4 regions of the Nocardia sp. NPDC041819 genome follow, and region 4 is predicted to be linked to each of the others. Evidence: riboswitches for the same ligand, from Rfam matches in the RefSeq annotation. Region 4 holds a riboswitch; each other region holds the start of a gene.
The links. Region 4 has a riboswitch for S-adenosylmethionine ahead of ACZ6DL_RS10325 (rhodanese-like domain-containing protein). Riboswitches for the same ligand answer to the same signal wherever they lie in the genome.
Positions count from the first base shown of each region.

Region 1: another riboswitch for S-adenosylmethionine. It lies ahead of metX (homoserine O-acetyltransferase MetX); the one in region 4 lies ahead of ACZ6DL_RS10325 (rhodanese-like domain-containing protein).
Region 2: another riboswitch for S-adenosylmethionine. It lies ahead of ACZ6DL_RS35185 (amino acid ABC transporter permease); the one in region 4 lies ahead of ACZ6DL_RS10325 (rhodanese-like domain-containing protein).
Region 3: another riboswitch for S-adenosylmethionine. It lies ahead of ACZ6DL_RS14440 (aminotransferase class V-fold PLP-dependent enzyme); the one in region 4 lies ahead of ACZ6DL_RS10325 (rhodanese-like domain-containing protein).

Region 1 covers NZ_JBVJAP010000009.1:211,836-219,604, forward strand. The annotation lists gene ACZ6DL_RS24940 (nitroreductase family protein) at 1-321, opposite strand, end outside; gene ACZ6DL_RS24945 (winged helix-turn-helix transcriptional regulator) at 391-768, shown strand; gene metX (homoserine O-acetyltransferase MetX) at 826-1,983, opposite strand; SAM riboswitch class IV at 2,185-2,295, opposite strand; gene ACZ6DL_RS24955 (TetR family transcriptional regulator) at 2,348-3,061, opposite strand; gene ACZ6DL_RS24960 (MFS transporter) at 3,195-4,685, shown strand; gene ACZ6DL_RS24965 (NADP-dependent isocitrate dehydrogenase) at 5,047-6,264, shown strand; gene ACZ6DL_RS24970 (hypothetical protein) at 6,390-6,575, shown strand; gene ACZ6DL_RS24975 (MFS transporter) at 6,701-7,769, shown strand, end outside.
Region 2 covers NZ_JBVJAP010000023.1:22,080-29,848, forward strand. The annotation lists gene ACZ6DL_RS35170 (ABC transporter substrate-binding protein) at 1-1,442, opposite strand, end outside; gene ACZ6DL_RS35175 (ABC transporter substrate-binding protein) at 1,557-2,531, opposite strand; gene ACZ6DL_RS35180 (amino acid ABC transporter ATP-binding protein) at 2,531-3,298, opposite strand; gene ACZ6DL_RS35185 (amino acid ABC transporter permease) at 3,295-4,302, opposite strand; SAM riboswitch class I at 4,330-4,423, opposite strand; gene ACZ6DL_RS35190 (hypothetical protein) at 4,809-5,516, shown strand; gene ACZ6DL_RS35195 (glycosyltransferase family 2 protein) at 5,520-6,710, opposite strand; gene ACZ6DL_RS35200 (LppM family (lipo)protein) at 6,746-7,414, opposite strand; gene ACZ6DL_RS35205 (carotenoid biosynthesis protein) at 7,609-7,769, opposite strand, start outside.
Region 3 covers NZ_JBVJAP010000003.1:573,876-581,644, forward strand. The annotation lists gene dacB (D-alanyl-D-alanine carboxypeptidase/D-alanyl-D-alanine endopeptidase) at 1-109, opposite strand, end outside; gene ACZ6DL_RS14405 (inorganic diphosphatase) at 327-818, shown strand; gene ACZ6DL_RS14410 (hypothetical protein) at 945-1,187, opposite strand; gene ACZ6DL_RS14415 (crotonase/enoyl-CoA hydratase family protein) at 1,376-2,197, opposite strand; gene ACZ6DL_RS14420 (2-oxo-4-hydroxy-4-carboxy-5-ureidoimidazoline decarboxylase) at 2,391-2,711, shown strand; gene ACZ6DL_RS14425 (YbaK/EbsC family protein) at 2,766-3,242, shown strand; gene ACZ6DL_RS14430 (flavin reductase family protein) at 3,331-3,882, shown strand; gene ACZ6DL_RS14435 (Uma2 family endonuclease) at 3,966-4,565, opposite strand; gene ACZ6DL_RS14440 (aminotransferase class V-fold PLP-dependent enzyme) at 4,642-5,961, opposite strand; SAM riboswitch class IV at 6,009-6,122, opposite strand; gene ACZ6DL_RS14445 (Pls/PosA family non-ribosomal peptide synthetase) at 6,792-7,769, shown strand, end outside.
Region 4 covers NZ_JBVJAP010000002.1:782,355-790,123, reverse strand. The annotation lists gene ACZ6DL_RS10355 (HAD-IIA family hydrolase) at 108-866, shown strand; gene ACZ6DL_RS10350 (MarR family winged helix-turn-helix transcriptional regulator) at 984-1,433, opposite strand; gene ACZ6DL_RS10345 (type 1 glutamine amidotransferase family protein) at 1,484-2,107, opposite strand; gene ACZ6DL_RS10340 (RpiB/LacA/LacB family sugar-phosphate isomerase) at 2,196-2,648, shown strand; gene ACZ6DL_RS10335 (serine/threonine-protein kinase) at 2,743-4,275, shown strand; gene ACZ6DL_RS10330 (O-succinylhomoserine sulfhydrylase) at 4,299-5,513, opposite strand; gene ACZ6DL_RS10325 (rhodanese-like domain-containing protein) at 5,510-5,926, opposite strand; SAM riboswitch class IV at 5,941-6,057, opposite strand; gene ACZ6DL_RS10320 (Rv0361 family membrane protein) at 6,121-6,570, opposite strand; gene ACZ6DL_RS10315 (FAD-dependent oxidoreductase) at 6,946-7,769, shown strand, end outside.

The sequences.
Region 1 (7,769 bases), on a different contig from region 4:
CCACGCGCCGCTGCGGCCGGCGAGTTCGGCGATATCGGCATTGTCCGCTCGCCAGCCGTCGACATCGGCGAGGAAAACCAGCACCACCGGCGCCTCGAGCGGTTGGGGCTGACCGAACGCGGCTTCGTGCAGGGCGCGGCGGCCGGCTTCGCCGGTCACCACGACAACCGACCGGTCCTGCATGTTCCAGGCGCTCGGGGCCTGCATGGTCAGGTCGAGGAGTTCTTCGAGCAGCTCCGGCGCTACCGGATCGGCCCGGTAATGCCGGACGGTGCGGCGGGTTCGAATGGCTTCGGCAACCGAAAGCGTCTGCGTTTCCATGATTCTTACTATCGGAGAGTGACACTCGAATAGGAAGAAGGCACTAAATAGTGCGCTACACTCCGAAAGGTGCCCACATACCTCGAAGGTTCCGGTCTCCCTGCGGACGTGTACTCCGCGAAGTGCCCTACGCGGGAGGTTCTCGACCACATCGCGGGCAAATGGACGGTGCTGATCATCGACGCACTCGCGGACGGCACCATGCGCTACACCGATCTGCGCAACCGCATCGAGGGCATCTCCCAGAAGATGCTGACGCAAACTCTGCGGCAATTGGAGGCGGACGGATTCGTCACGCGCACAGTGCATCCGACGGTCCCGCCTCGGGTCGACTACACCCTCACCGACCTCGGCCACAGTCTGCGCACGCCGATCGCGGCGCTGCGGGATTGGATCGAAAGCAACATCAACCGGATCGAGGCGGCGCGACGAGACGCGGCGCTCTGAGCGCGGGGCAGACAGTGCTCGGAACGTCGCGCGCGGACGCTTCGGCGCGGCGGATCTTCAGCGTTCGGGTCGCACACCCGCCCGGGCCAGTCGCATGGTCTCGGTCAGCAGCTTCGAGACTGCCGCCGCCTCGGTGAGGAATCCGTCGTGCCCGTCGCGGGAGTGCACGACTTCCAATCCGTCGCAACCGGGCAGCAGATCGGCGAGTTCCTGCTGGGTCCGCAGCGGGTACAGCCGGTCGGAGTCGACGCCGCCGACCACGCACGGCACCGGCGTCGCCGCGAGCGCCGCCTCGATGCCGCCCCGGCCCCGGCCCACGTCGTGCCGGTTCATCGCCTCGGTCAGCAGCACATAGGTGGCGGGATCGAAGCGCTTGCACAGCTTTTCGGCCTGGTGGTCCAGGTAGCTCTGCACCGCGTAGCGGCCGCCGTGCCACGGGTCTTCGTCGCCTTGGGGCTTGTTCTCGAACCGGTGGTCGAGCTCGAATTCGGTGCGGTAGGTCAGGTGTGCGATCCGCCGAGCCAGGGCCATGCCCGTCAGCGGGGCGCGGCCGGTGCCGTGATAGTCGCCGCCCTGCCAGTCCGGATCGGCCTTGATCGCCGCGATCTGGGTGGTCTGGGTACCGATCTGGTCGGCGGTGGCGCGGGCGCCCACCGCGAGCACCAGCGCCGCCGCGACCCGCTCCGGTGCGCCGACCATCCACTCCAGCACCCGCATGCCGCCCATCGAACCGCCGACCACCGCGGCGAGCCGCTCGACACCGAGCAGGTCGAGCAGGGCGGCCTCGGCGGTCACCTGATCGCGGATGGAGATCTCGGGAAATCGCGCGCCCCAAGGCTTCCCGTCCGGCGCGGGACTAGACGGCCCGGTGCTGCCCTTGCAGCCGCCGAGCACGTTCGTCGCGATCACACACCATTCGTCGGTGTCCAGCGGAGCACCCGGGCCGACCATGCCGTCCCACCAGCCGGGCATCTCGTGCACGTCGTCGGACTTGCCGACGACGTGCGAGTCGCCGGTCAGCGCGTGTTCGACCAGCACGATATTGTCCAGTCCGGGGGAGAGCTCGCCCCAGCGCTGCACCGCGAGGTGGACGTCCGGGATGACCGCGCCGTTCTCCAGTCGCACGTCCCCGATGGCGATGGTGCCGAGCTGTCCATCCGGGGGCGGCAGGACGTTGCCGGAGGTCCGCGTGCTCGGTTCGGTGCTCACGGTCACGTCGCCGCCGTCGCGAAGCAGGCGCGTAGATCGCCCGGAATGTTCACGGGGGCGGCCACGCCGCTGTACGGCGCTGCCGGGTCCTGCTCGGTCCCGGGCGCGGTGAATTCACTCATGGTTTGCTCCCAAAAGGTGTTCGCCGGTACAGCAAGGGTTAGCGGTGTGTGGGTAACGAACAACAACACATGCCGGCGACCTCCTGTTACGCGCTTGCTCCCGACTCTCGGGAGCCAGGTCATCACCCGGAGCACCCCACCGCGGTTGGAGGGTTGCCGACCAGCGAGCCGGGGCTTGGCGCTGGTACTCATAACCTGCCCGGCATCATAACCGGCGGGCGGTCGGCGTCCGAAATCCTCCGCCGAACTCACTGGTCCGCGACGGTCGCCGCCCCGCAGCAGGTGCGTACGAATTCGTCGTACGCCTCGGTGAACGCGGTGCGCCCCGCCCTGGTCGCGGTCGCCAGGTCCTCGTCCAGGAACGCATCGTCGGAGCACTCCATGCCGATGTGGCCGATCAGTTGCCAGGTGCCGACGAGGAGCCGCACCGCACGCGCGTTCGGTTCGGTGCCGAGGCGCTCGGCGACCACCGCCGCGATCGCCGTGTTCTTGTCGTCGGCGAGTTCCATGCTGCGGGCACTGACCGAAGGGCTGTTGCGCAGGATCCGTTGCATCTTCTGGAACTGCCGGAACGACAACGGGTCGGCCTCGCCACCCTCGGCGGCCTGATCGACCACGTGCAGGAAGGCCGCGAGCAGCGCCTGTAGTTCGTTACCCGTGCGTGGCTGCTCGCGCAGCGTCTCGGCGATCGTGCGCCCGAAATCCTGGACCGGTCCGAGGACGATGTCCTCTTTGCTCTCGAAATAGCGGTTGATCGTTCGCGGCGAGACGTCCGCCACGTTGGCGATCTGCTCGATCGTGGTCGCGTCGAAGCCCTGCGTGTCGCACAGATCCAGGGCGGCCGCGATGATGCGCAACCTCGTCTGCTGCTTCTTGCGTTCACGCAGCCCCGGGGTCGCGGGGGCGCTCGCGGCGCGGTCGGCCGCAGCGCTCGCGCCCATCGGCGTCGATGACTCGAGCATGGCCCCATGGTAACGCAACCTGTTGTTTTCCTGTCTTTAACGGTCAAATGTCGTAGTGCGACACTTTTCTCTTGACGACAAATGTCGCTCGATGACAGGATGGCTTCCGACATCGAAGGACGAGGAGACGACCGTGACGGAACCCGGGACAGCGGCGCACGCGCCGCGGAAATCGGCCGCTTCAGCGCGCTGGCTCGCGCTGACAGTGATCGCATTGGCCCAGCTCATGGTGGTGCTGGACGCCACCATCGTGACCATCTCGCTGCCGTTCGCGCAGCGTGATCTCGACATCAGCGACGGCAACCGGCAATGGATGCTCACCGCCTACACGCTGATCTTCGGCGGCTTGCTGCTGCTGGGCGGCAGGCTGGCCGACTACCTCGGCCGCCGCCGGATCTTCATCGTCGGCCTGATCGGCTTCGCGGGCGCTTCGGCGCTGGCCGGGCTCGCGCAAACCGGGGCGGAACTGTTCGCCGGGCGCGCGTTGCAGGGCGCGTTCGCCGCGCTGCTGGCCCCGGCCGCGCTCTCGCTGCTGTCGGTGACCTTCACCGAGCCCGGAGAGCGGGCCACCGCGTTCGGTGTGTTCGCGGGCATTTCCGCGGGCGGCGCGGCGCTCGGCCTGATCGCGGGCGGCGCGCTCACCGAGTACGCGTCGTGGCGCTGGTGCCTGCTGGTCAACACGCCGATCGCGCTGCTCGCGCTGGTCGGGGCGCTGGCATGGGTGGCGAAGGACGTGCCTGCGCCGCGCAGCGGGGGATATGACGTGCCCGGTGCCGTCACGGTGACGCTCGGCCTGATCGCCATCGTCTACGGCTTCAGCCGCGCCGCCGACGACGGCTGGCTGGCCGGCAGCACCCTGGCGCTGCTCGTCGCCGGGCTGGCGCTGCTCGTCGCCTTCGTGGCGATCGAACGGCGCTCCTCGAACCCGCTGCTGCCACTGCACATCCCGGGTGAGATCAACCGCGGCGGCGCCTTCCTCGCCGCGCTGCTCATCCCGATCGCGATGTTCGCGATGTTCCTGTTCCTGAGTTTCTACTTCCAGATCACGCTCGGCTACTCCGCGCTGAAGGCGGGCTTCGCGTTCCTGCCCTTCCCGGCGGGTATCGCGATCTCGGCGGGTGTCACCAGTGCTCTGCTGCCGAAGCTCGGCCCGCGTCCGCTGATGCTGGCCGGCGCCGTGCTGGGCGTCATCGGCCTGCTGCTGCTGGCCCAGCTGAGCTACGGCGACAGCTTCCTGGCCGGGGTACTGCCCGCGCAGGTGCTCATCGCGCTCGGTATGGGTCCGTTGTTCGTCGGGATGCAGACGGTCGCGCTGCATCAGGTCGAGGAAGAGGACTCCGGCGTCGCCTCCGCGCTGCTGAACGCGGCGCAGCAGGTCGGCGGCGCGGTCGGGACGGCGCTGCTGACCACGATCTCGGTGCAGGTCGCGAAGTCCTTCGCGCAGGACAACCCGGGTATCGACAATCTGGCCGCGCGAGCCGCGATCCACAGCTACGACGTGGCCTTCTACGTCGGCGCCGGGTTCTTCCTCGCGGCCGTCCCGATCATCGCGCTGATGATCCGGGATCGGCCGGAGAACCTGATCGAAGGTTCCGAGGAGGCCCGGATCCCGGTCGGGGTCTGATCCGCCGCGAACGAGGTCCGCGTGACGCCGGTGAGGCCGCGCGGACCTCGTCGTCTGCCGGATGGTTGCCGGGCTCGGGCGGAAGGCGGATCATGGCGGCGACGGCGGTTGCGTGAACGCCCTTCGCGGTGCTCGGAGCCGTCGCCGATCTACCAATCGGTAACAAAGGTGGCGTAGCTCACTCCGGGGGCTGCCCGTGCGGTGAGGACTCAGGCAGCAGTACGCTCGTCTTGTTTGCACCACACGTCTCGCCGACAACGCGGGACATATACGTTGTCTGTTGGAACAGCTGGGGTCCGCTCACAAGCGTGTTCGCCTGGCCGTGCAATGAGGGCACCATCCTAGGAGGACACGAAGATCCATGTCCAAGATCAAGGTTGAAGGCACCGTCGTAGAACTCGACGGCGACGAGATGACCCGGATCATCTGGCAGTTCATCAAGGACAAGCTGATCCACCCCTATCTCGATGTGAACCTGGAGTATTACGACCTGGGCATCGAGTACCGCGACAAGACAGACGACCAGGTCACCGTCGACGCCGCCGAAGCCATCAAGCGGCACGGTGTCGGTGTGAAGTGCGCCACCATCACCCCGGACGAGGCGCGGGTCAAAGAATTCGGCCTGAAGAAGATGTGGCGTTCGCCCAACGGCACCATTCGCAACATTCTGGGCGGCACCATCTTCCGTGCCCCGATCATCATCTCGAACGTTCCCCGGCTCGTTCCCGGCTGGACCAAGCCGATCATCATCGGCCGCCACGCGTTCGGCGACCAGTACCGCGCCACCGACTTCAAGGTGTTCCAGGGCGGCACCGTCACCTTGACCTTCACCCCGGACGACGGCAGCGAGCCGATCGTGCACGAGGTCGTGAAGATGCCCGAGGACGGCGGCGTCGTCATGGGCATGTACAACTTCCGCAAGTCCATCGAGGATTTCGCGCGGGCGTCGTTCAACTACGGCCTGCAGCAGAACTACCCGGTGTACATGTCGACGAAGAACACCATCCTGAAGGCCTACGACGGCATGTTCAAGGACACCTTCCAGGACATCTTCGACGCCGAGTTCAAGAGCCAGTTCGACGCCGCGGGCCTGACCTACGAGCACCGCCTCATCGATGACATGGTGGCTTCCTCCATGAAGTGGGAGGGCGGCTATGTCTGGGCGTGCAAGAACTACGACGGCGACGTGCAGTCCGACACCGTGGCCCAGGGCTTCGGTTCGCTCGGCCTGATGACGTCGGTGCTGCTCACCCCGGACGGGCAGACCTGTGAGGCCGAGGCCGCGCACGGCACCGTCACCCGGCACTACCGCCAGCACCAGCAGGGCAAGCCGACCTCGACCAACCCGATCGCGTCCATCTTCGCCTGGACCCGAGGGCTCGAGCACCGCGGCAAGCTGGACAACACCCCGGAGGTCATCGGCTTCGCGCAGACCCTCGAGGACGTCGTCATCAAGACCGTCGAGGGCGGCCAGATGACCAAGGACCTCGCGCTGCTCGTCGGCGGGGATCAGGGCTACCTGAGCACCGAGGAATTCCTCGGCGCCCTGGACGCCAACCTGGCTCGCGCACTGCGCTGAGTTCGCGGGCGCCGACAAGGCGCCGAACCGCGGGGCCGAGCCGTGTCGCTCGGCCGACTCCGGCGCTGGGTGCTCACCCAGCGCCGGGCTGAACATCGGGCACCCGCCCCACCCAGGTGGAACGGGTGCCCGCACTGTTTCGCGATCATCAGCAGGGTGTCAGGTGTGCCGAGGGTCTGATCAGCCGGATGTCCGGTCTCGGCACCGCCACCAACCTGCGCCGCCACTTCTCCGGTGTGGTCGGGGTATCGCCCGCCGAATACCGGCGGACTTTGCGGCGCGGCGAGCCGGGGGATGCGCGACGGCTGTAGCGGTCCAGGACGATTGGCGGGGTTGACCAGCGTCGTTCATCGACGTCACGGTGGGCGAACTCACGTTCGCCCGGGAAGCGGATACGGGACGGGACCGGTTACATGAACACGTGACCACCCCCGTGATGACCAGTACCGCCGCCCCACCCGGACGAACCGCTTGGCATGTCCCGGCCATGCTGGCACTGGCCCTCGGCGGATTCGGTATCGGGACGACCGAATTCGTCACCATGGGTTTGCTGCCGGACATCGCCTCGGACATGCACGTCTCCGAGCCCACCGCTGGGCACGCGGTGTCGGCCTACGCCCTCGGCGTGGTGATCGGCGCGCCGTTGATCGCGGCGCTGTGCGCGCGGGTGGCGCGCAAGCGGCTGCTCGTCGCGCTCATGGTCGCGTTCACCGTGGGCAACGCGGCGACCGTGGTGGCGCCCTCGTTCGAGACGCTGGTCGCGGCGCGGTTCGTCTCGGGATTGCCACACGGCGCCTACTTCGGTGTCGCCTCGCTGGCAGCCGCCACTCTCGCCCCGGCGGGACAGCGGGCCAAGGCGGTTGCGGCGGTTATGCTGGGGTTGAGCGCCGCCAACGTCGTCGGCGTTCCCGCAGCTACTTGGCTCGGGCAGCATCTCGGCTGGCGCGACGCGTTCGTGGTGGTCGCCTTGATCGGTGTCTGCACCGTGGCCGCGCTGCTGCGCTTCGTGCCGGTACTCACCGGCATCACCATGACCGATCCGATGACCGAACTCGGCGCGCTGCGGCGTCCGCAGGTGCTGTTGACGCTGCTGGTCGGCGCGGTCGGGTTCGGCGGGATGTTCGCCGTCTACACCTACATCGCGACCACGCTCACCGATGTCGCCGGTCTGCGGGCCGGGGCGGTCCCCTTGGTGTTGATGCTGTTCGGCGTGGGCATGGTGATCGGAAACATCGTCGGCGGCGTGCTCGCCGACCGTGGCGTGGACCGTGCCATCTCGGTGTCGATGGTCGCGATGACCGTCATCCTCGGTGGATTCGTCGCCGCCGCGCACAACCCCTATACCGCGGCCTTCGGCGCGTTGCTGGTCGGCGCATCCGGGGCCGCGCTGGCGCCCGGGCTGCAAACGCGTCTGATGGATGTCGCGGCGGATGCCCAGACCCTCGCCGCCGCCCTCAACCACGCCGCTCTGAACATCGCCAACGCCGCCGGAGCCTGGCTCGGCG
Region 2 (7,769 bases), on a different contig from region 4:
TCCACGGTGGCGACCTGACCGTTCAGCGCGTCGTCCAGCGGCGGGATGGGGCCGCGCGCATTGAGGTTGCGCCCGTCGAGACCGAAGGAGGTGCGCAGGATGTCGCCATCGGCGCGGGTGGTGTTGCCGTAGAAGGTGTCGAAGTCCTTGCTGTTCTGCCGCGCCGTGGTCTCCGCCACCGACACCAGGTCCAGCTTCAGTTCGACGCCGACCTGCCGCAGTTGCTGCTGCACCAGTTCGAGGATCGCCTGGTTGCCCGCGAACACCTGGCTGAAGAGCACCGAGAACGTCAACCGCTCACCGTTCTTCGCCCGGATGCCGTCCGCGCCGGGCAACCACCCGGCCTGGTCGAGGATGGTGCGCGCCTTCGCCGGGTCGAAGGCCAGCCGTGCCGAGAGGTCGGTGTAGCCGGGTGTGGTGCTCGCCAGCGGGCTGGTCGCGGGTTTGAACTGCGGGCCGAGCACGGTGTCCACCAATTGCCTGCGATCGATCGCGGGCAGCAACGCCTGGCGCACCGCCGGATCGCGCAGCGGTCCGCGTGTGACGTTGGGCTGCAGGCCGAACGGCACACCCGGGTTGGCGGTGCTGAGCACCCGGCCGCCCGCCGCCTCGATCTGCGGCGCGTCCTGCGGCAGCGCGTCGCTGATCGCGTCCAGCTGTCCGGAGGCGAGACTGCCGGTGCGCACGCCGGATTCGGGCACCACGGTGAACTCGATCTTGTCCAGATAGGCCTCACCGCGATGGGCGAACACCGCCGAACCCCAGCGGTAGCCGCTGCGCTTGGCCAGCGTCACCGCGGCGTCCTGGCGGTAGGCCGTGTAGGTGAACGGCCCGCTGCCGACGTTGTCGCCGAGGCAGCGCTGCTCGGCGGGCTTGGCCGTGGTCACGTCGGCCAGGATGCCGAGCTGGGCGGTCGAGGCCGCCTGCAGGAATTGGGCGTTGGGCTTGCTGAACTCGACGCGGGCGGTGAGCCGGTCGACCGCCGTGGTCCCCACGTAGCCCGTGAGGTAGCTGCTGCCCAGCGGTGCCTTGCCCGAGCCGAGCCGCACGACCGAATCGAACGTGTTGCGTACCGAGTCGGCGGTGAGCGGCGTGCCGTCGCTGAAGGTGACGCCGTCGGTGAGGCGGAAGGTGAAGACCTTCGCGTCGGGGCTCGCTTCCCAGCTCTGCGCCAGCCACGGCTTCAGCTCGCCGGTGGCCGGATCCTGGTCGGTCAGCGAATCCACGATCTGCCGGGTGACGTACAGCGTCTGGTTGGTGCCCGCCTGAGCCGGGTCCGAGCAGGTCGGCGTCTGGGACAGGCCGTAGCGCAGGGTGCCGCCCGGCCGGGGCGGGCCCGCGTCGCCGCCGGGCGCGGCCGAATCACTGCCGCAGGCGGCCACGGTGGTGGCCGCGGCGAGCGCGCCGGCCAACGCGGCGATTCGGTGACGGGTTCGGATCACGAGGCGACTCCAGATACTTCGATGCGGGCGAGCTGCTCGCCCTGCTGGGGAAAGGCGTCGGCGACACCGGTCGCCGACGGTCGGCCGGGCATACGGCGGCGCTGCGTCATCTGCTCAGCGCTTCTTCGGCAGGCCGGGTGGGTTGATTCGCGATTCGGTGACCGCCTCGCCGCGCAGCCCCCAGCGGTCGATCACCTGCTGGTAGGCGCCGTGCTCGATGGCGTAGGCCAGCGCGTGCTGCACGGCGGTGATCAGCCCGCTGTCCTTCTTGGTGAGCACCGCGATCTCGCCTTGCAGCGCCTCGCCCGCACCCGAGAAGGTGCCCGCGATCCTGGTCTGCTTCGCGGTGGCCGCGTGGTAGATCGCAGTGGGGTTGGGTCCGAGGTAGCCGTCCAGCCGCTGCGAGGCCAGCGCCAGGTAGTAGTCGGTGACCTGCTGGAAGTAGGCGATATCGATCGGCGGCAGACCCTCGGCCCGGTTCTGCTCGTTCCACTTGACCAGCAGCTGCTCCTGGTTGGTTCCGCTGCCGACGCCGATCCGCTTGCCCGCCAGGCTTGTGCGGTCGGTGTATTCGAGCTTGCTCTGGATCGGCACCTCCAGCGCGACGTTGTCCTTGCGATAGGTCGCGAAGTCGTACTTCTCCTTGCGCTCCTCGGTGACGGTGACATTGGAGATGAACGCGTCCACCTCACCGGAGTCCACCCGCACGAAGTTCTGCGACCAGTCCGCCACCTGCGCGTCGAGTTTCAGGCCGAGGATGTCGGCGATCAGTGCGGCGAAGTCGACTTCGGAGCCGACCACCGTCTTGTCATCGGTGGCGTAGAACCGCAGCGGCGGCGCGGCGCCGGACGCGCCGGTCACCACCAGCGTGCCGCGCTCGCGAATCGCCTGCGGCACCTCGGCGGCGATGGCATCGACCTTCGCGGTCCGGACGCGTCCGGACTGGGCGGGGGAGAGGTCGAAGGTGATCGAACCGGCGGGCTGCGCGGCGGTATCCGCCTCGGGTTCGGTGCAGCCGGTGGCCAGCAGCGCGACCGCGGTCGCGGCGGCGGTGACCATGGCGGAGAACTTCATCGGATACCTGTTCATCAGCGGACTCGGGAAAGGAAGGCGCGGGTGCGCGGGTGTTCGGGATGGTCGAGCACGGCCGAGGGCGAGCCCTGCTCGACGATGACGCCTTCGTCGAGGAACACCACGGTGTCGGCCACCTCACGGGCGAAACCGATTTCGTGCGTGACGATCACCAGTGCGGTGCCGCCGTGCGCGAGATCGCGGATCACGTCGAGCACCTCGCCGACCAGTTCCGGGTCCAGCGCGGAGGTGGGTTCGTCGAACAGGATCACGCGCGGCCGCAGCGCCAGCGCCCGCGCGATGGCCACCCGCTGCTGCTGCCCGCCCGACAACCGGCGCGGATACGCGTCGGCCAACTGTCCGATACCGACCCGCTCCAGCAGCCGGTGCGCCTCGCGCTCCACCTCGGCCCGGTCGCGCCGCTGCGCGGAAAGCGGTGCGAGCGTGACGTTCTCGAGCACGGTCAGGTGGGGGAACAGATTGAACTGCTGGAAGACGAAGCCGATTCGCGAGCGCTGCTTGCGCACTTCGCGATCGGGCAGCGCGTGCAGGCGGTCGCGGCGCAGCCGATAGCCGATCAGCTCGCCGCCGATGCGCACGGTGCCCGCGTCCAGCGACTCCAGGTGGTTCACCACGCGCAGCAGGGTCGACTTGCCCGAACCGGACGGACCGATCACGGTGACTACTTCGCCGGAGCGCACGGTGAGATCGATGCCGCGCAGCACCGGATGCGCGCCGAAGGATTTCCGGACGCCGCGGACCTCCACGGCGGGGGCCGCGCTCATCGGGTCGCTCCGCGCGGTGCGGCGGGACCGGCCTCGGCGACCTCGCGCAGCTTCTGCCACGCGCGTCGCAGCGGTGTCGGCGGCGGCGTGCGGTGCGCGCCCTTGGCGTAGTGGCGTTCGATGTAGTACTGCGCCACCGACAGCACGGTGGTGAGCACGATGTACCAGACCGTCGCGACCATCAGCAGCGGCACCACCCGCCCGTTGCGCCCGTAGATGACCTGGACCTGGTAGAACAGCTCGGCGATCGCCATCACCGACACGATCGAGGTGCCCTTGAACAGGCTGATCACCTCGTTGGTCGCGTTCGGCAGGATCGAGCGCATGGCCTGCGGCGCCACCACCGTGCGGAACTGCCGCAGCCGCGGGATCCCCAGCGCGGCGGCGGCTTCCAGCTGACCGGCGTCCACCGCGATGAACCCGGCCCGGATGATCTCGGCCGAATACGCCGCCTGATGCAGGGCCAACCCGATCACAGCGGCGGTGAAACCGCTGATCACACCGTTCACCTCGAAGGTGAACAGCGCGGGCCCGAACGGGATGCCGATCGAGACGGTCCGGTACAGGTAGGCGATGTTGAACCAGAACAGCAGCTGCACGATCAGCGGGATCGAACGGAACGCCCAGATGTAGACCCACGAGATCACCCGCAGCACCGGATTGTTCGACAGCCGGGCGACCGCGAGCGCGGTGCCGAGCAGAAAGCCCAGCGCCGTGCCCCATACGGTCAGCTCCACGGTGACCCGCAACGCCGACAGCACCGACTTCGCGGTGATGTACTGCGCGAACGTCGGCCAGTCCCATCCGGGATTGGTGGCCAGCCCGTGCACGAACTGGGCGAGCAGGATCAGCGCGACGGCACTGACCACCCAGCGCCAGGGATGCCGGGTCTTGGCCACGGTCGGCGGCGTGCCGTACTCGGCGGCGTCCGGCGCGCGGAGGGGTGTGCCGGTCGGGCCCGGTTCGCGCGCCGGGGCGGTCGCGGGTGCGGTGGACGCACTCATGACGGGTCCTCGATGATCACTTCGGTTCCTCCATCGGTCCCGGCGGAAGCACCCGCACCCGGTGACCGGGGGGTTGCTGCGACGTCGACGAGCCAGGTCTCTCGGTCGCTCTGGATGGTTGGCGCCGACCCCCTGTCAACCGATGTCAGGGGCGAGCCGAATCATGATGCCCAGCAAGGGAAGGCTGGAACAAGAGAAGTAATCAGCGTGAGCGTAGACCTTGTCCACGCCAGTCGATCGGGTCTTTGTAGTAACCAGATGTGCGCTGCTGCGTCGGGGGCGGTGCGAGCCTGTCGCGTCCTCGCGGACGGGCATCCAGCGCCGGATGACGGCGGTCCGATGCAGCATACGGGTATCGCCAGGGCTGGGGAACGCGGGTCGGCCACGCGGAAGCCTGTTTTCGGGCAAACGAGACTCGCCGCGAAATTGCTGTACCCAATCCGTGCTGTTGGAGCCGTTTGCCGGAGTACTGTGCCCCTCGATCGTTCCGCCGATGAGGAGGTTTCGTGATCATTTTGCGTCGTCTGACCCAATTGTCCGCTGTCGCGACCTGTTCGGTCGCCCTCGCGTTTGCCGGGCCGGGTGCCGCGTTCGCGGCTCCGGATGCCACGATTCCCGCGTTCTCCGATCTCTCCGCGCCGATCGCCGCCCCCGGTGACCTGTTCGGCGCCTATCAAACCGCGCTCGACGCGCTGCGCGCGCTCGGTATCCAGCCGTTCGCGTACCCGAGCGCGTCGGCGTTCTGCCTCGACAACACCACGGCCGGGCTGGCGCCCGCGGTGGCCGGAGCCATACCCGGGCCGTGGCCGAAGAACACCGTGCAGCTTCCCGGACTGGACCTCAGCGCCGTCAAGGCCGGGCAAGCCATGTTCACCTTCGTGCCCTACGGCCTCGGGCCGGACGGCGCGAACACCGCGGGAATGCAGGTGGCCTGGCTCAATCTGAGCAACGGACGCAGCGGAACGGCCGCCATGGGACCGCTGGCCGACATCGCCCGCACGATGATCCCCGCTGCCGTTCCCGCGGACCAGCGGCCGGTGGCCGAGCAGGCGATCCGGGACTTCCTCATCGCGGCCCTCCCCATGGGCGGGGTGCGGGCGGTCCCGGTGGACACCGGCAAGGGCACCGTTCTCGCCGCGGTGTTCGGCACGGTGCAGAACGGCGCCAAGTCCTGCTTCTTCCTGCCGACGGTCGGAATCACCGCGGTCCCGTGAGATTCAGCTGTCGCGGCGCGGCGCCGCTCCTGGGAGCGAACGCCCCTTCCAGTGCGCCGTGCCGCGTCGGCGGGCCCGGTGCGAACGCCCCCACAGCAGCAGATACGCCGCCACCGATACCGGATGCGCGAGGGCGGCGGGCACGTCCGCGCGTCCCAGCGGGCCGCCGGTCTCGGTCGAGCGGGCCAGCAGGCGCCCGGCGACGGCGGCGAGCCAGCCGATCGCGCCCGTCCGGCGGATTGCGCCCCTGCCGAGCACGGCAGCCGCGGGCGGTACCCAATAGGCAAGGGCCGCAACAAGTCCCACCGCCGCTCCGCCCGCGATCGTGCCGTCGTAGGCCGACCAGAGCCAGCGGGTGTAGCCCGCGTCCAGGTCGGCGGCGCCGCGATACATCCTGGTGCGGGCCAACTCGCCGGCGGCCACCAGAGCGGTGGCGTGACCGGCTCGCCGCAGCGTACGGGCGATGTCGAGGTCCTCGGTGACGCTCCCGGCCACGGCCGTGTGGCCGCCGACCGCGCGGTAGGCGGCGTTGTCGAACACGAGGAACTGGCCGCAGGCCACCGCCGTGGCGGGTCGCAGGCTCCGGTCGGCCACGGCGATCGGCAGCGTCGAGGCCCACGACCAGCACAGCAGAGGCTGCACCACGGCTTCCGCCACGGAATCGGCCACTTGCAGGGGCCAGGGCGAGACCAGCGCGGCTGAGCGCGTACGCAGCGCGCCGACCGCCGCGGCGAGCGCCGTGGGGGCCAGCCGCACGTCGGCGTCCAGGAAGATCAGCACCGGCGTCGACACCTCCTCCGCCAGCCGGACGCAGGCGGCGGCCTTTCCGGTCCAGCCGGCGACCGGATCGGACTCGGTGCGCAGCAGGGTGAAACGCGCGTCGTCGCCGATCGCCGCTCGTGCCGCGGCGCCGGTGTCGTCGGTGGACGCGTCGTCGAGGATGCGCACCGCGAGGCGCGGTACGCCCACCTGCGCGCGCAGGTCACCGATCAGGGCGGGCAGCCGGTCGGCCTCGTTGCGCGCCGGAACGCAGACGGTGACGGGTTCGATCACCGTCGTCGGGGCATTCGTCAGCCTCTGCACGGTGATGCGGTTGTATAGCGCGATGCCCGCGCCGAGCGCCGCCACCGCGGTGGCGAAGGTCGGCAGGATCGAGTTCGCGCGCAACGTCTTCGGCAGGTCGGCACTCACCATGTGGGCCACGCTATCCCGGCGCACCGACCTGCCGCTCAGCGATTCTGCGTCACCGAGCGCCACCAGCGGCTCAGGGAGAAGCCGACTTCCGGCGCGCCGGGCGCGGCGGGGTTGCGGTCCATGTACGCCATCGCCGCGACGATGGCGGCCACCGCGAGCGTGATGCCGCCCGCGATGCCCGCCCAGCCCGCGAACGAGCGGGTGTTCGGGTCGGCGTAGCTGACCTCGGCCTGCGGCCTGGAGACTTCGCCGGGCGGCAGTTTCCAGGAGACGACGTTGTCGCCCTCGCGGCTGCCGTTGGTCTTGGCGACGCGGGCCGGGAATGCGATGGTCAACTGCACGTCGGAGCCGTGCGGCGGCAGCGATTTCAGATCGACCCGCCCGCTCAGGCTGACCAGGTCGCCGGTGCGCTGGAACTGCAACTGGAACATGCCCTGGGTCTGCTCGGACAGCTGGCCGAGCTGCTGCACATCACCGAAGGACAGGTCCTCGAAGAACACCTGGCTGCCGGTGTAGCCGTCCTGGGCGTACGGCTCCACTCGCAACTTGGCCGCCAGCGTCTCGGGCGCCTTCAGCTGTGGACCCTTGTCCCCGGCGTCGGCGGGCACCACGGCGGCGACGATCCGGCCGGACACCCGGTCGTTGGACGAGACCCCCATCGAGACCTGCACCCGCAGGCAGCCCGCGAGCATCGGCACCAGCATCGCCGCGAGCAGGACCACCGACGCGACACGCGCGCCGCGGCGTGGGGCCCGCCGCTGCGGGAGGTCCGGGGCATCGGGCTTCGTGATGACGGGACTCGGCTGCACGGGTGACATCGTGCCAGGCCTGCCGCCCGGAATGAAACGCGCCAGTCGCAGCGCGCGTCGGCGCGCCGGGCGCGGGACGCGGCGGCGGGTCAGCGGCGCGCGCGAGCCAGGGCGACCAGCAGGGGAGCGCCCAGCAGACCCATACCGGCGAAGCCGTATCCCGCCGAGGAGGGAAGGTCGAGGAACACCGCGTGGGCCAGCGCCGATCCGAGCCAGGTCCACAGGAACAAGGCCACCGGAACGGTGAGCG
Region 3 (7,769 bases), on a different contig from region 4:
ACGGACGCACCGCGAGCAGTGCCACGGCGGCCGCGACGATGAGGACGACCACCGTGCTCGAGATCCAGATCCACCTGTTGCGGCGCCGCCGGGCGGCCAGCCCACCGATGTTCTCGTTGCCACCAAACACGTCGCCGCCGCTCTCCTGACCGATTCCCGCAGCAGCCGCCTGCCGCACCCATATCCGCGACGCCCACACTATCCTCGTTGCGCAACCGTTCCCCTGAACAACCTGGCGAGTCGGCGCACTCCGCAGCGGCCGAGTCGGCAGTCGCCGAAAAGCAGCCGAGTCGCCGGGCTCGGCACCGATGCACGAAGGAGATGGCGTGGAGTTCGACGTCACCATCGAGATCCCCAAGGGTTCCCGGAACAAGTACGAAGTCGATCACGAGACCGGCCGGGTCCGGCTCGACCGGTTCCTGTACACGTCCATGGTCTATCCCGCCGACTACGGCTACATCGAGAACACCCTCGGCGAGGACGGTGACCCGCTGGACGCGCTGGTCCTGCTGCCCGATTCGGTGTTCCCCGGCGTGATCGTGGAAGCCCGTCCGGTCGCCATGTACAAGATGACCGACGAGGCGGGCGGCGACGACAAGATCCTGTGCGTGCCCGCGGGCGACCCGCGCTGGGACCACATCCAGGATCTGAAGGATGTGCCGGAGTTCGAGCTGGCCGCGATCAAGCACTTCTTCGAGCGCTACAAGGACCTGGAGCCCGGCAAGTTCGTCAAGGGCTCGGAGTGGGTCGGACGGGCCGAGGCCGAGGCCGAGGTGGAGGCGTCCATCCAGCGTCTGAAGGACCAGGGCGGGCACTGAACGCCCTCGGGCACAACGAAAGCGGGGAGTCCGATAGGCACGGACTCCCCGCTTTCGTTTTTTCCGGGCGCGAAAGATGAAAAGGGGCACCCGGAAACCGGATGCCCCTTCTCGGCGTCAGGTGGCTCAGTAGTAGATGTACAGGTCCCAGCCGTCCCAGGACTCGATGCACTCCCAGTAGTAGCCGCCGGTGCTGGGCGACTCGCCGTCGGCCCGGCAGGCGTTCAGCGTGGCGTAGGTACCGACGTAGGTGCCGCCGTAGGCGACCTCCTGGTAAACCGGCGCGGCCGAGGCCGAAGCAGCCGTCGACACCCCGGCGACGGCGGCGGTGGCCAGCAGACCAGCGGCGAGGAAGGACTTGATACGCATTGTTCTTGCTCCTGAATGCGAGGCGAAATTTCCGACGTCCCAAACGATATGGACGATCGGCGCCTGGCACAGCCAACCCTAGGGTGAGGGCAAGGCAACCCTGAGGCGAATCACCTTGCCCACCCTCGATACCCACCCTTAGGGTGCTCGGCACGGCGCACTCGCGGGGCACGGGCCCGCCGAGGGTGTCACTGGCCGCGGAATTCGGGCGCGCGTTTTTCGAAGACGGCCTTGATCGCCTCGGTGAGGTCCTCCGAGGGCAGGAAGGCGGCATTCCACGCCGAGACGTAGCGCAGGCCCGCGGCGACCTCGTCCTTGCGGCGCTGATCCAGCACATCCTTGACGCCCTGCACCACCAGCGGCGGGTTCGCGGCGATCTCGCGCGCGGTGGCGTGTGCCGCGTCCAGAACCGCTTCCTGGTCCGGGAAGATGTCGTTGACCAGGCCGATCTTCTCCGCGCGTGCGGCATCGATGTCCTTGGCGGTGTAGGCCAGCTCCCGCAGGTGACCTTCGCCGATGATGCCGGGCAGCCGGTGCAGCGAACCGATGTCGGCGACGATCGCGACCTTGGCCTCCCGCAAGCTGAACTTGGCGTCCGCGCTGGCATAGCGGATGTCGACCGCCGCGATCAGATCGAGCCCGCCGCCGATGCACCAGCCGGACACCGCCGCGATCACCGGCTTGCGGCAGTCCGCCACCGCCGTGACCGAGGCCTGCATCTTGCGCAGCTCGGTGAGAAAATCGGTGCGCGGCGCGGCCAGGGCGCGGTCGGCCATCAACGGGCCGAACGTGCCGCTCATCGCGGGCAGGTCCAGGCCGTAGGAGAAGTGCTTCCCGGAGCCGGTCAGCACGATCGCGCGGACGTCGGGATCGGCGTCGAGCGCCTGGAACACCTCCGGCAGCTCGCGCCAGAAGTCGGGACCCATAGCGTTGCCCTTGCCGGGGCCGATCAGCGTCACCTGCGCGACGTGATCCTTGGTTTCGACGGTGAAAGCCTGCCAATCAGTCATTTGTACAGCGTATCGAGACCACGCCGGGCGGGTATCCCGGCCCGTGCGAGCCCGGTGTGCGAGGATTCGCCGCGAAACCTCGCAGCGTGTAAATCCTGTGCAAATTGCGCGGCGGCGCACTGGTTCCCGGGTCGGGATTCAGCGGATCATGGTCGAGTCAGCAAACCTCATTCGCCGGTTTTCGGAGGACACCATGCTGATGCATCGGGGAATCGGCCTCGACCGGTTCAACGGTCTGCCGCGCGGTCGCGCGATTCATGCCCTCTACGAGTGCTGCTGCAACGTGACGTGGGCCGCGACGCTGGCCGACGCTCGCCCCTATCCGGATCGGGACGCGCTGCTGAGCAAGGCCGATGTCGAACTGCTCGCGCTGTCCCAGCGGGACGTCGATCGCGCCTTCGAAGGGATTGCGCACGAACCGGTCTCGTCACACTGTATGGCCGAACTGGCACGGGTCACCCGCGAGCGAATCGCCGGGATGCTCGGGCCCGCCGAGGGCTACCCGGAATACTGAACCGGCGGCGCGACTTGCCCGGCGTACCGACGGCAATCGCTCTACCCTGGTGAGATGCGCAGGTCGTCATTGCCACCGGTCGCCTGCCGGGTCGCGGACACCCTCATCTCCCGGGGCCATCACGGTCTCATCGTCGCCCAGCCGGAGCCGACCCACACCGCCGCCGACGCCGCACGGGCCCTCGGCGTAGACGTGGGGGCGATCACGAAATCACTGGTGTTCCTGCTCGACGACGACCCGGTGCTGCTGCTGGTCTCGGGAGCGCACCAAGTCGATCTGGCGAAGACCGGCGCGCGCCTGGACGGGACGCTGAGCCGCGCCCCCGCCGAGATGGTGCGGGAGGTAACCGGTCAGCCCATCGGCGGCGTCGCACCGGTCGGTCACCCGACCAACCTGCCCACCTGGGTGGACAGCGCGCTGGGGCGCCATCGGGAGCTGTGGGCGGCGGGCGGGCATCCGAACACCATCTTCCGCACGTCGTTCCCGGAATTGCTGCGGATCACCGCGGGTCTCCCGATCGATGTCGACTGACTCGACGCCCTCGCGGCGAGCGCGGTGCCCGCACGAGTGCGATCAATGCCACCCGCACCCGCGGGGCGTCCGGGCGTAGTTTCGTGAGGTGACCGACGCACAACGGCCCGAGACGGAACTACAGATCCCCGATGATCTGAGCGGCATCACCGCGGAGCAGTATCGCGCCTCCATGCGCCACTATCCGGCCGGCGTCACCGTCGTCACGCTGACTTCGCCGCAGGGGCCGGTCGGTTTCACCGCGACCTCCTTCGCCTCGCTGTCACTGGACCCGCCGCTGGTGTCGTTCAATATCGCGCACACCTCCTCCAGCTTGTCCGCCATGCTGGACGCCGAGTCCGTCGTCATCCACTTCCTCGGCGAACACCAGCAGCACCTGGCCCACCGGTTCTCCCGGACCGCGGAGGAGCGCTTCACCGACCGCGCCCTGTGGACCACCTTGGACACCGGCGAACCGGTCCTGCACGGCACCCCCATCTGGTTGCGCGCCACGGTGCACCAACGGATCCCCATCGGCGACCACACCTTCGTCGTCGGCTTGGTCACCCGGGTCCACGACAGCACCGACGAGAAACCCGCCGCCGCGCCACTGCTGTACTACAACGGGCGCTACTACCGACCGATCGCCCTCAGCGACTGACCCCGCGCTCGATTACGCCACCCGCGGCCACATGACCGACTCCGCGTCGAGCGCGAGCCGGCCATTCCAACTCGAGAAAGCAATCAGGCACCGTCCAGCACGGCAAAGTCCACGTCGACCGGGAACGGATCGCTCAGCCGGAGCACATCTTGATGAGTTTCCGCCAGCCGGTAACTGCGGCTCGCCCAGTCCAGACGGTATTCCTGGATGATCTTCACCTTGCGATCCGCGGCCAGATGCACGATCAGGTAGATCGGGATTCCTTCGTTCGCGTACTCCGCGCATTTGTCCACGGTGTCGGTGTATTCGGATCCCGGTGAGACCACCTCGACCACCAGCAGCACGTCCGCCGTCCTCAATTTCCGATCGCCGTCGACGCACCGATGCAATGCCACGTCCGGACGACGAAACGAAAATCCTGGACTCGCCGGACGACTTCGCACGTAATACATCTCGAAGTCGGTCACCACCCCGGTGCACGGCTCGTCCGGGCTCCCTTGTTCCAACGCGTTTGCCAGTCGCCTGGCCACGTTGTTGCGCTCGAAGGTGCCGCTCCGGCAGACGATCACGTGGCCGTCGACCACCTCGATCTGACGTTGGACGTCTTCCGGGAGCGCCGCGTAACCCTCCTCCGTGATGAGAAGGGCGGCCGGATCGGTGGCCCACACGGGCAGGGTGCTCATGAGACCGCCTCGAACTCGGGTTACCGGATACGGCGATAGTATCCGGTGCCACCATGCCATCGGGACCAGCGCGGCTTCAGCCGACGAGACAGGGGGCCGCGCCGGTGGGGGCGGTGGAGGTGAAGGGACGCGTTTCGGGGGTGGGGTTCCAGACGCCGTTCTCGGCGGCGTAATTCCAGGTGGGGCCCGTTCGCGCGAGGATGGCGATCGCCTCGATCAGGCGGTCCACGTCGGCGGAGGTGGTGCCGAGGCCGATGCTGGCGCGCAGTGCGCCGGTCAAGCCGAGGCGGGCGAGCAGCGGGTGGGCGCAGAAACGTCCGTCGCGCACACCGATGCCGTGTTCTGCGGAGAGATAGGCGGCGACGTGGCCGGGGGCGAAATCGTCCAGGGTGAAGGCGACGATGCCGACGGAGTCGGGGCTGTCGATCCAGATCCGCAGCAGCTGGACGCCGGGAATCGTGGCCAAGCCGGCGCGCAGGCGGTCGGCGAGCCGGTGTTCGTGCGCGGCAAGGGTTTCGGCGTCGATCCCGCTGAGCGTGTCACAAGCCGCGGCCAGCGCGGCGGCGCCGAGCACGTTCGGCGAGCCGGCTTCGTGCCGCTGCGGAGCGGACGCCCATTCGGCCGCGTCGCTGCGGACCTCGCGCACCGCGCCGCCGCCCGCGAGGTAGGGCTGCGCCGCGTCGAGCCAATCCCGCTTGCCCACCAGCACACCGGCGCCGAACGGCGCGTAGAGCTTGTGCCCGGAGAACGCCAGGTAGTCGATCGCGGTGTCCCGCAGGCTGATCCGCCGATGCGGCGCCAACTGGGCGGCGTCCACCAGGATCCGGGCGCCGCACTGATGCGCGATGGTGGCCAGCCGTTCCAGTGGAAGCACCTCGCCGGTCACGTTCGAGGCGCCGGTCACCGCGAGCAATGCGGCCGGCTTGCTGCACAGTTCGGCGACCAGCCTGCCGATGGTCTCCTCCACCGTGTCGGCGGCCTGCACGACGCGCCTGCCCCGCTTGGTCCACGGCAGGAAATTGGCGTGGTGCTCGATGTCGAGCACCACGGTGTCCCCGGGGACGCAGGAGGCGAGCAGGTTCAGCGAGTCGGTGGTGTTGCGGGTGAAGACCACCACCTGATCGTCGGCGGCGTCGAGGAACCGGGACACCGATCCGCGAGCGGCTTCGTAGCACTCGGTGGAGATCCGCGAGGCGTAGCCCGCGCCGCGGTGCACGCTCGCGTAGTACGGCAGCAACTGCTGTACCCGGTCGGTGACCTGGGCCAACGCGGGCGCACTCGCGGCGTAGTCGAAGTTGGCGTAGGTCGCCGATCCGCCGTGTACCAGCGGCACGCGCAGTTCGTCGCCGGACACCCGGGCGAGTGCGGCACAGGGGTTGTCGACAGCAGTAGTCATCACGTGAATCCCGTCGGCTCAGGGACTCGCGACCGAACGATTCGGCGAGTCCGCGCTTGCCGCGCCCGGTTGGGCGGCGGCCGGGTCGTCACCCGGAGCACCCCACCGCGGAGGAGGGTTGCCGGCCAGCAAGCCGGGGCTTTGCACTGGCACTCATGACCAGACTCGAGAGTGGCAGAAGCGCCCCGGCACTGTCAACCACATTCCACCCGAGTCCCCACGAGCACCGCGTGGACATAACCACCACGCGTCGGCCATTACAAGCACCCCCACGACGACGCGCGAGCCGCGCCCGACGCGGGATTTCGCGCATCGGTACCAACCCCGTCCACGGGCGAAACGCGCCTCGGTTCGCTCGTCGGTTACCACCGAGCGAACCGATGCCGATGAGAGTCGGTCCCCCCTCGTTTCCCGCAACGGGGCAACTTCTCGAGCGCCTCCGTATCTCGAACGCGCTGAACCCGATCGCGTCGCCCGCTGCGACTCCCTCGATGACCGGCCGGAACAAACGGACATCCCCGCCCTCGCGAGGACCAGCTCGGGACCGCTCGATGAGCCGAATCACACCTTCGGATCAGCGATCTCCCGGCGAACGCGACAGGCGAGCCGCCCACCAGCGTTTTGCCCTGCCGGAACGGCGAATATCTATCCCACCTGCAACAACGCGCATCGCGCCCACCGATCCGGCATCCGGTCCGGTGAACAACAAGCGACGACAACCCCGGGTACCGTGGACAGCTGGCCACAGCGCTGTTTGCCCTTTGGTAACCCAGCTATGACACAACAACGGGAAAGTGTGAGGCGAGTCGATGGGAGGTGCGCACAGCACCATGCTCGAGACAGACGTCGACGCGTCGGCGGGCCCGTTGTCACGCGGCGATCGCGCGCCGGAGGCCAGGACGCTCGTCGACATCCTGACCGCGACGGCACTCGCCCATCCCGACGCCCCCGCCATCGACGACGGCCATGTGGTGCTGTCCTATCTGGAATTGGTCGTCGAGATCGAGAACGCCATGGCCCGGCTCGCCACCGCGGGCGTGCGGCCCGGCGATCGGGTCGGCGTTCGCATGCCGTCGGGCACCCGCGGGCTCTATGTGACCATCCTCGCCGTTCTCTACTCCGGCGCCGCTTACGTGCCGGTCGACGCCGACGACCCGGACGAGCGCGCCCAGCTGGTCTTCGGGGAAGCACAGGTCACCGCGATCGTGACCGCCGAAGGCATCGAGACCACGGCCGCGGGCATCCGCGCAGCCGAGCAGCAGCGCGAACAGACCTGGTCGACGCTGCCCACTCCCGGCGACGACGCCTGGATCATCTTCACCTCCGGTTCCACCGGCACTCCGAAAGGCGTTGCCGTCACCCATCGCAACGCGGCCGCCTTCGTCGACGCCGAGGCCGATCTGTTCCTGCGCGACGCCCCGATCGGTCCGGGCGACCGGGTTCTGGCGGGTCTGTCGGTCGCCTTCGACGCGTCCTGCGAGGAGATGTGGCTGGCCTGGCGCAACGGCGCCTGCCTGGTGCCCGCCCCGCGTGAGCTGGTGCGCACCGGCGCCGATCTCGGCCCGTGGCTGGTGCGGCGGGAGATCAGTGTGGTCTCCACCGTCCCGACCCTGGCGGCGACCTGGCCGGTGGAGGCATTGGAGGCGGTGCGCCTGCTCATCTTCGGCGGCGAGGCCGTCCCGCCGGAACTCGCCGAGCGCCTCGCGGGGAACGGTGATTCGGCTCGCGAGGTGTGGAACACCTACGGCCCCACCGAAGCCACGGTCGTCGCCTGCGCCGCCCGCTTGGACGGCCGGTGGCCGATCCGA
Region 4 (7,769 bases):
CGGATGATCCGCACCGCCTGCCGGTCGTGGCCGTTCCGGTCGCGGGGCGATAGCGGATAATGGCCCGCGTGACCGCAGACGAGCCGATCCTGTCCTACTTGACCGATATGGACGGCGTGCTGGTGCACGAGGACCATCTGATCCCGGGCGCCGACAAGTTCCTCGCCGAACTGCGCGCCAACGACACCCCGTTCCTGGTGCTGACCAACAACTCGATCCGCACGCCGCGCGATCTACAGGCGCGGCTGCGGCACACCGGGCTCGACATCCCGGAAGAAGCGATCTGGACCTCCGCGCTGGCCACCGCCACCTTCCTGAACGAACAGCGGCCCAACGGCACCGCGTACGTGGTGGGCGAATCCGGGCTCACCACCGCCTTGCACGAGATCGGCTACGTGCTGACCGACAGCGATCCCGACTACGTCGTGCTCGGCGAGACCCGCACGTACTCCTTCGAGGCGATCACCACCGCGATCCGGCTGGTCGAGCGCGGCGCCCGCTTCATCGCGACCAATCCGGACCCGACCGGTCCGTCCCGGGACGGCTCGCTGCCCGCGACCGGCTCGGTGGCCGCGCTGATCACCCGCGCCACCGGCCGCGACCCGTACTACGTCGGCAAGCCGAACCCGCTGATGATGCGCTCCGCGCTGCGTCGCATCGGCGCCCATTCCCAGTCGACGGTGATGATCGGCGACCGGATGGACACCGACGTCATCTCCGGCCTGGAGGCGGGCATGCGCACCATCCTCGTCACTTCCGGCATCTCCACCCGTGGGTCCTTCGAAGCCTTCCCCTACCGCCCCACGATGGTGGTGGACTCCGTCGCCGACCTGATCGGGAAGACCGGGTCCCCGTTCACCGAATGAGAGGGTGCGTCCGGGGCAGACGACGCACACTGCCGGAGGGCGCCCCGGGGCCTCGGCGGGCGGACCCCCGGAGATCGCCGCGAGCGCGCCGAACGCAATCGCCGATGACTGCCGCAGTCAGTCGCCGTCCGTGGTGATCGCGTCCACGGCGGCGGACAACGCGGTGAGAGCCTCGACAGTGCGCGCGAGTTGCTCGTAGCCGAGCTCGTCCACGAGCCGTTCGGCCATCACCTTGTGCCGCGGGTTGATGCGGCGTACCGCGGCCAGCCCCGCCTCGGTGACGGCGACGAGTTTCGCGCGGCGGTGCGCGGGATTGGGTCGATATTCGGCGAGTCCCTTGTCCACCAACAGATCCGCGATGCGCTGGACGCTCTGCCGGGTGATGCCCATTTCGCGGGCGATGCCCGCGACAGGCAGCGGCCCGCGCGTCACCGCACCGAGCACCTGCCACCAAGCGGCGGTCAGACCCGCCGGGCGGGCCAGTTCCTCGGCAACCGCGAGGAATTGACCGTTCAGGCGGAACGACGTGATCGCCGCCGTGGCGAACAACTCCTGTTCAGGGGTCATGCGGCACCTCCCGATGTCGGCGATCCGGCCGGATCACCGGCAATTCTCGCTTACGCGTGCTGCGCGTCGTACTCCGCGAGCACCGCCCAGCCGCCGGGATCGGCGTGTGCGAACAACCGGTACCAGCCGTCCAGCACGTGCGGCTCGTACACGCCGAGCCTGCCGAGCACCTCGCGCGCGAATTCGAACGGCGCGCTCGCACTGGCGGTGATCACGTCACCGTCGGTGACGGCCGGGGCCTCGACATAGTGGTCCGCGCCCGAATAGCCGCTGTAGCGCAGGAATTCCGCGACATTGCTGGTGTGCTCGCGGTTGTCGAGCAGGCCGGCCTTGGCCAGGCCGAACGTCGCGCCGCAGATCGCGGCGACCGGCACGCCCGCGTCGACGAATTCGCGCGCCTTGTGCGTGAACGGGTCCAGTTCCGACCCTTCCCAGGTCTCCGCCCCCGGCAGGATCAGCATCGCGCTGTCGGCGGGCGTGAGATCGGCGAGCGCGACGTCCGGCACGATGCGCATGCCGCCCATGGTGGTGATCGGCTCCGCGCTCGGGCCGACCGTCTTCACCTGCCATGTCCCCGGCTCCCGGTGCCAGCTCGGCTTGTTGATGTGCGCGGTGGCCGCGCCCACCTCCCAATCGGCGAGTGTGTCGTAAACGGCCATGTGCACTGTCTTCATAGGCATGACAGTATGCTGTCATATATGACAGCATACTGTCAATGACGAAGAGCGACTCTCTCGATGAACCGGCAACTACGCTGGGAGCATGCGAATCTCGGTGGCGGCGGACGAGCGGGTCGGAGTGGCCCAGGAGCTGATCGACGAGTTGGACAAGCGCGGCCACGAGATCGTGCCGCACGGCGCGCTGTGCGATACCGAACGCGACGACTGGGCATGGGCCAGCGAGGCGGCGGCCCGGGACGTCGCTTCCGGCGAGGCAGACCAGGCGATCGTCTGCTGCTGGACCGGCACCGGCGCCTCGATCGCGGCCAACAAGGTCCCCGGCGTGCGCGCCGCGCTCTGCGCCGACGCTTCGACCGCGGCGGGCGCCCGCACCTGGAACGATGCCAACGTCCTCGCCCTGAGCCTGCGTTCGACCTCCAGCGCCGAACTCCGGGAGATCCTCGACGCCTGGTTCACCACCGAACCGAGTTCGTCCCCGGACGACCAGGCGAACATCACCCATCTCGCCGACATCGAACGCGCCGCCGACGCCTGAGGAAGCCCGTGCACTCCGTGCGGCCATGGCGTCGAGAGCGAGTGCGCGGCCTCCCGCCCGCGACGGCGACGAAACCCGGCGATACGGTCGAGGCATGTCCGTGCAGAGCGCCGGTGGCACGTTCGGGAACTATTCCCTCGAGCGCTTGCTGGGCCGTGGCGGCATGGGTGAGGTGTGGCTGGCGCACGACAGCGCCGGGCAGGCCGTCGCAGTGAAGGTGCTGTCCGCGGCGTATACCGCCGATTCACTCTATCGGCAGCGTTTCGAGCGGGAGGCGCGGCTGGGAACCCGTGCCCGCAACCCGCACATCGTGCCCATCCACGCGTTCGGCGAGGTCGACGGTCATCTGTTCCTGGAGATGGCCTACATCGAAGGCGTCGACCTCGGCACGCGGCTGAGATCGGGCGCGTTGCGGCCGGATCGGGCCGTGGACGTCATCGCCCAGGCCGCCGAGGCGCTGGATGCCGCCCACGCGGCCGGACTCGTGCACCGCGATGTGAAGCCGGGCAATATCCTCCTGCACACCAGCGGTTTCGTGTATCTGATCGACTTCGGTATCGCCCGCGCCGCCGACGGCACCGCGCTCACCGCCACCGGGCTGGTGGTCGGCACGCTCGGCTACATGGCGCCGGAGCGATTCACCGGCGCCGCCGTCGATGCCAGGTCCGATGTCTATTCGCTGGCCTGCGTGCTCTACGAGTCCTTGACCGGAAAGCCGCCCTATGGTGCGGGCGATCCGGCACAGCAGATGCGGGCCCACCTCATGACCGAACCGCCGCGCGCCTCGCTGGCCGCCCGTGACGTCCCGCCCGCACTCGACGCCGTCATCGCCCGGGGAATGGCCAAAGAGCCGGACGCGCGCTACCGCAGCGCGGGGCAATTCGCCGCGGCGGCGTCGGCGGCCCTTATGCGGTCCGCGTCCGCGCGACCGACCCCGCCGGTCGCACCGGCTCCGGCACCGGCAGGCCGTACGTCCACCCGGATCATGACTTCCGCCATCCCGGCGCGGCCGACGCCCGAGGCCGGTTCACCTACTCCGGCCGGGCAACTCGCTCGCCGACGCGAGCGCCGGTGGCTGCCCGTCGCCGCCGGGGCGGTGCTCGTCGCGGTGGCAGCGCTGTGGCTTTTCGGCGGCATCGATATGGGGTCCGCACCCGTCGCGGGCCCGACAACCACCGTGGCCGCCACGCCGGCCGATACTTCGCTGCCACCGAGCGACGGGCCACCCGGGCCGGGTCCCGCGGTGCGCGACGGTGACCTCGCTTTCGCCGTGATCGATGTGCGCGCCGCCGACCCGGCGAACACCGGCGATTCCCACACGGTCGTGACGCTGACGGTCACCAATGTGTCCGGCGACGAACAAGTTCTCGCCGTCGCCGATCAACGGCTGGTCACCACTGGCGGCCGCTCCGTCGCACCCGACGCGGCGGTCACCGCGGAACTCAATTCGCCCGGCGAGGACTTCACGCGCATCGCCAGTGGCCGCGTCAGCACCGTCCGGCTGGCCTTCGACCTGCCCGGCAAGAACAAGAACGGCAAGAAGAACGGCAAGAAGAACGAGGCACCGAGTCATCTGGTCCTGCACGGCGCACCGTCGTCACCCGGCGTCACCGTGCCGATCGGCTGACCGATCGCGCGACGGTTCGCGGCTCAGGAGAGAGCGGTGTCCAAATCGTCGAGGAGGTCTTCGACGTCTTCCAGGCCTACCGAGATACGCACGACGCCGTCGGTCAGGCCGATGGTGGCCCGGCCTTCGGGCCCCATGGCGCGGTGGGTCGTGGTGGCCGGGTGCGTGATCAGGGTCTTCGCGTCACCGAGGTTGTTGGAGATGTCGACGATGCGCAACCGGTTGAGGACTTCGAAAGCGCGCTTCTTCGCCTCGTTCTCGGGTGCGCTCAGCTCGAAGGTGATCACGGTGCCGCCCGCGCTCATCTGACCGGTGGCCAGCGCGTACTGCGGATGAGATTCCAGGAACGGGTACCGCACCCAGCTGACCGCCGGATTGTTCTCCAGGAAGCGGGCGATGCGCAGGGCGGACTCCGCCGAGTGGCGCACCCGCAGCGGCATCGTCTCCAGGCCCTTGAGCAGGGTCCACGCGTTGAACGGGCTCAGCGCCGGGCCGGTATGGCGCATCAGCGTTTTCACCGGGCCGTCGATGTAGTCCCGGGCGCCGAGGATCGCGCCGCCGAGCACGCGGCCCTGCCCATCGATGTGCTTGGTGCCCGAGTAGACCACCACGTCGGCGCCGAGTTCGAAGCCACGTTGCAGCAGCGGAGTGGCGAATACGTTGTCGAGCACCACTTTCGCGCCCGCCGCGTGCGCCAGCTCGGTCACCCGGCGCACGTCGACCAAGGTCTGCATCGGATTGGCGGGCGTCTCGAAGAACACCGCCTGGGTCGGCACCGACAGCGCCTGCTCCCACTGATCGAGATCCTCGCCGTCGACGAAGACGGTCTCCACGCCCCAGCGCGGCAGGATCTCGTTGCACACCACGAAGCACGAGCCGAACAGGCTGCGCGCGGCGACGAGCCGGTCACCCGCCTTCAGCAGCGCGCCCAGCGCGGTGAACACCGCGGACATGCCGCTGGCGGTGGCGAAGCACGCCTCGGCGCCGTCGATCAGGCGCATCCGCTCCTCGAACATGGCCACCGTGGGGTTGCCGTAGCGGGAGTACACGAAGTGCTCGACCTCGCCGGTGAACGCGGCCTCGGCGGCCTCGGCGCTCTCGTAGACGAAGCCGGAGGTCAGATAGAGCGCTTCGGCGGTTTCCTCGAAACCGGAGCGCCGCAGCCCGCCGCGCACGCCCAGCGTCGCGGGACCGACGCCGTCGGGCAGCGGCTTGTCGAACGCGCCGCCGGTGATCACGACTGCCGCCAGGGCAATCCGAGGGCACGCCAGCCCGCGCCGCCGCGATGCCCGAATTCGTCGAGCGGGCCTTCGAAGCCCTCGAGCACGTTGTAGGAGGTGCGGTAACCCGCCGAGGTGGCGGCGATCGCCGCACCGATCGAACGCTGACCGGAGCGACAGAGGAAGACGACGGGAGCCTCGGGATCGTGGCCGTCGAGCGCTTGCTTCAACTGCTCGACGAACGTCTCGTTGCGCGCGCCCGTGGAATCGACCCACTCGACCAGCACGGTCGGCCGTTCGATCGAACTGGTGTCGGGGACGCCGACGAACTTCCACTCCGCTTCCGTCCGCACGTCCACGAGGACGGCCTCGGGATCGTCCCGCAGCAGCTCCCAAGCCTGCTGTGGGGTGATGTCACCGGCATAACTCATGTGCACCTCCTGCGAATCCGCACTTGCCGCGCCCGGGACCAGGGCGCCGCCAGGTCGTCACCCGGAGCACCCCACCGCGGAGGAGGGTTGCCGACCAGTAATGCCGGGGCTTGACACTGGTTCTCATGACCTTCGACTGAGATTGCACCGACCCGGGTCACCCTGTCAAACGGTGGCGCACACTGCGCGAACGCTCAGGTGCAGACCAGCCACTTACCGCCGGATCGGGTGAGATTCCAGGTCGAGGTCCGCTCCTGCCCGTCCACCTTCGTGGTGACGGTCGCCTTCCCTCGGTCGCCGTCCATGATCGGACTGTCGATTTTCGTGATCTCGACCAGCTTTCCGGCGCCGTCCTGCCCCGCCAGCGGCGAGCGGGTCGCATCGAAACCCTGGCACGCGGTGCCGGGCGGCGGCACGGCGTCGCTGCGGTTGGAGCCGTCGACGAAGTTGCGGACGGCCGCCGCGATGCGGTCGGCTTCTGTGACATTTTTCTCAGCGGGCGACAGCACGCCGCCGAGCACGATCGCGATCAGCACGATCGCCGCGACCACCGCGGCCGCGATGAACGGGGCCGCCGAGCGCTTGTCGGTCTGATCGACCCGGATGATCTCGTCCTCGCCCGGGGTCGGCTGCTGTTCGGTCATGGCTCGATGATCCCTGGTCGGCGCGGGTATCGAGCGCTCGGCCCCCGGCTGCGGACCGGGGTGGCGCCGACCGGGTCCTGGCGTCCGCGATAGGCCTCGCGCGAGCGGGTAAGCGACGATTGTGGCTTTCGACGGCATCCGCCGAGTTCACGCACCGACGCGGGGTGGCATCGGCCATCCCGATAGAATCGCGGGACGGCGGCCTGCTGTCATAGCGAATCGGCAGCTCCACGCCGCGGCGAACGGAGCACCGTGCAGCCACTAGCCGGCAACGCAGGCGTGCGCCCCGAGGGCGCGACCGAGCCGGTGCGTCAACTTAGCCTAAGCTAAGCCAGACGTCATTAATTGTTTCGACCGTAAGGTGCGCGTAAAGAGATGACCGAACAGAGTGCAGTAGAGGATGGCGGTGTTCGCGAGCCCTCCGTGGTGACGCAGGCTTCCTCCGCCGGGCCTGACGCGCACACCGCGAGGACCCGCCCGCTCCGCATCGCGATCGTGGGCGCCGGACCGGCCGGGATCTACGCCGCCGACGCATTGATGAAGTCCGATGCCGACGTGAGCATCGACCTGTACGAGCGCATGCCCGCGCCGTTCGGGTTGATCCGCTACGGCGTCGCGCCGGACCACCCGCGAATCAAGGGCATCATCACCGCCCTGCACAAGGTGCTGGACAAGCCGCAGGTGCGCCTGCTGGGCAATATCGACTACGGCACCGACATCACGCTGGACGACCTGCGGGCCTTCTACGACGCGGTGATCTTCTCCACCGGCGCCAATGCCGACCGCGCCCTGCCCATCCCGGGCATCGATCTCGACGGATCTTTCGGCGCCGCCGACTTCGTCTCCTGGTACGACGGCCACCCCGACGTCCCCCGCACCTGGCCGCTGGACGCGGAGAAGGTCGCCGTCCTCGGCGTCGGCAACGTCGCTCTCGACGTGGCCCGCGTGCTGGCCAAGACCGGCGACGAGCTGCTGCCCACCGAGATCCCGCCGAACGTCTACAAGGGCCTCAAGGCCAACAAGGCCGTCGAGGTGCACGTCTTCGGCCGCCGCGGGCCCGCCCAGGCCAAATTCACCCCGCTGGAACTGCGCGAGCTCGACCACTCCCCCACCATCGAGGTGATCGTCGACCCCGAGGACATCGACTACGACGAAGGCTCCGAAGCCGCGCGCAGGCATTCCAAGCAGGTCGACATGGT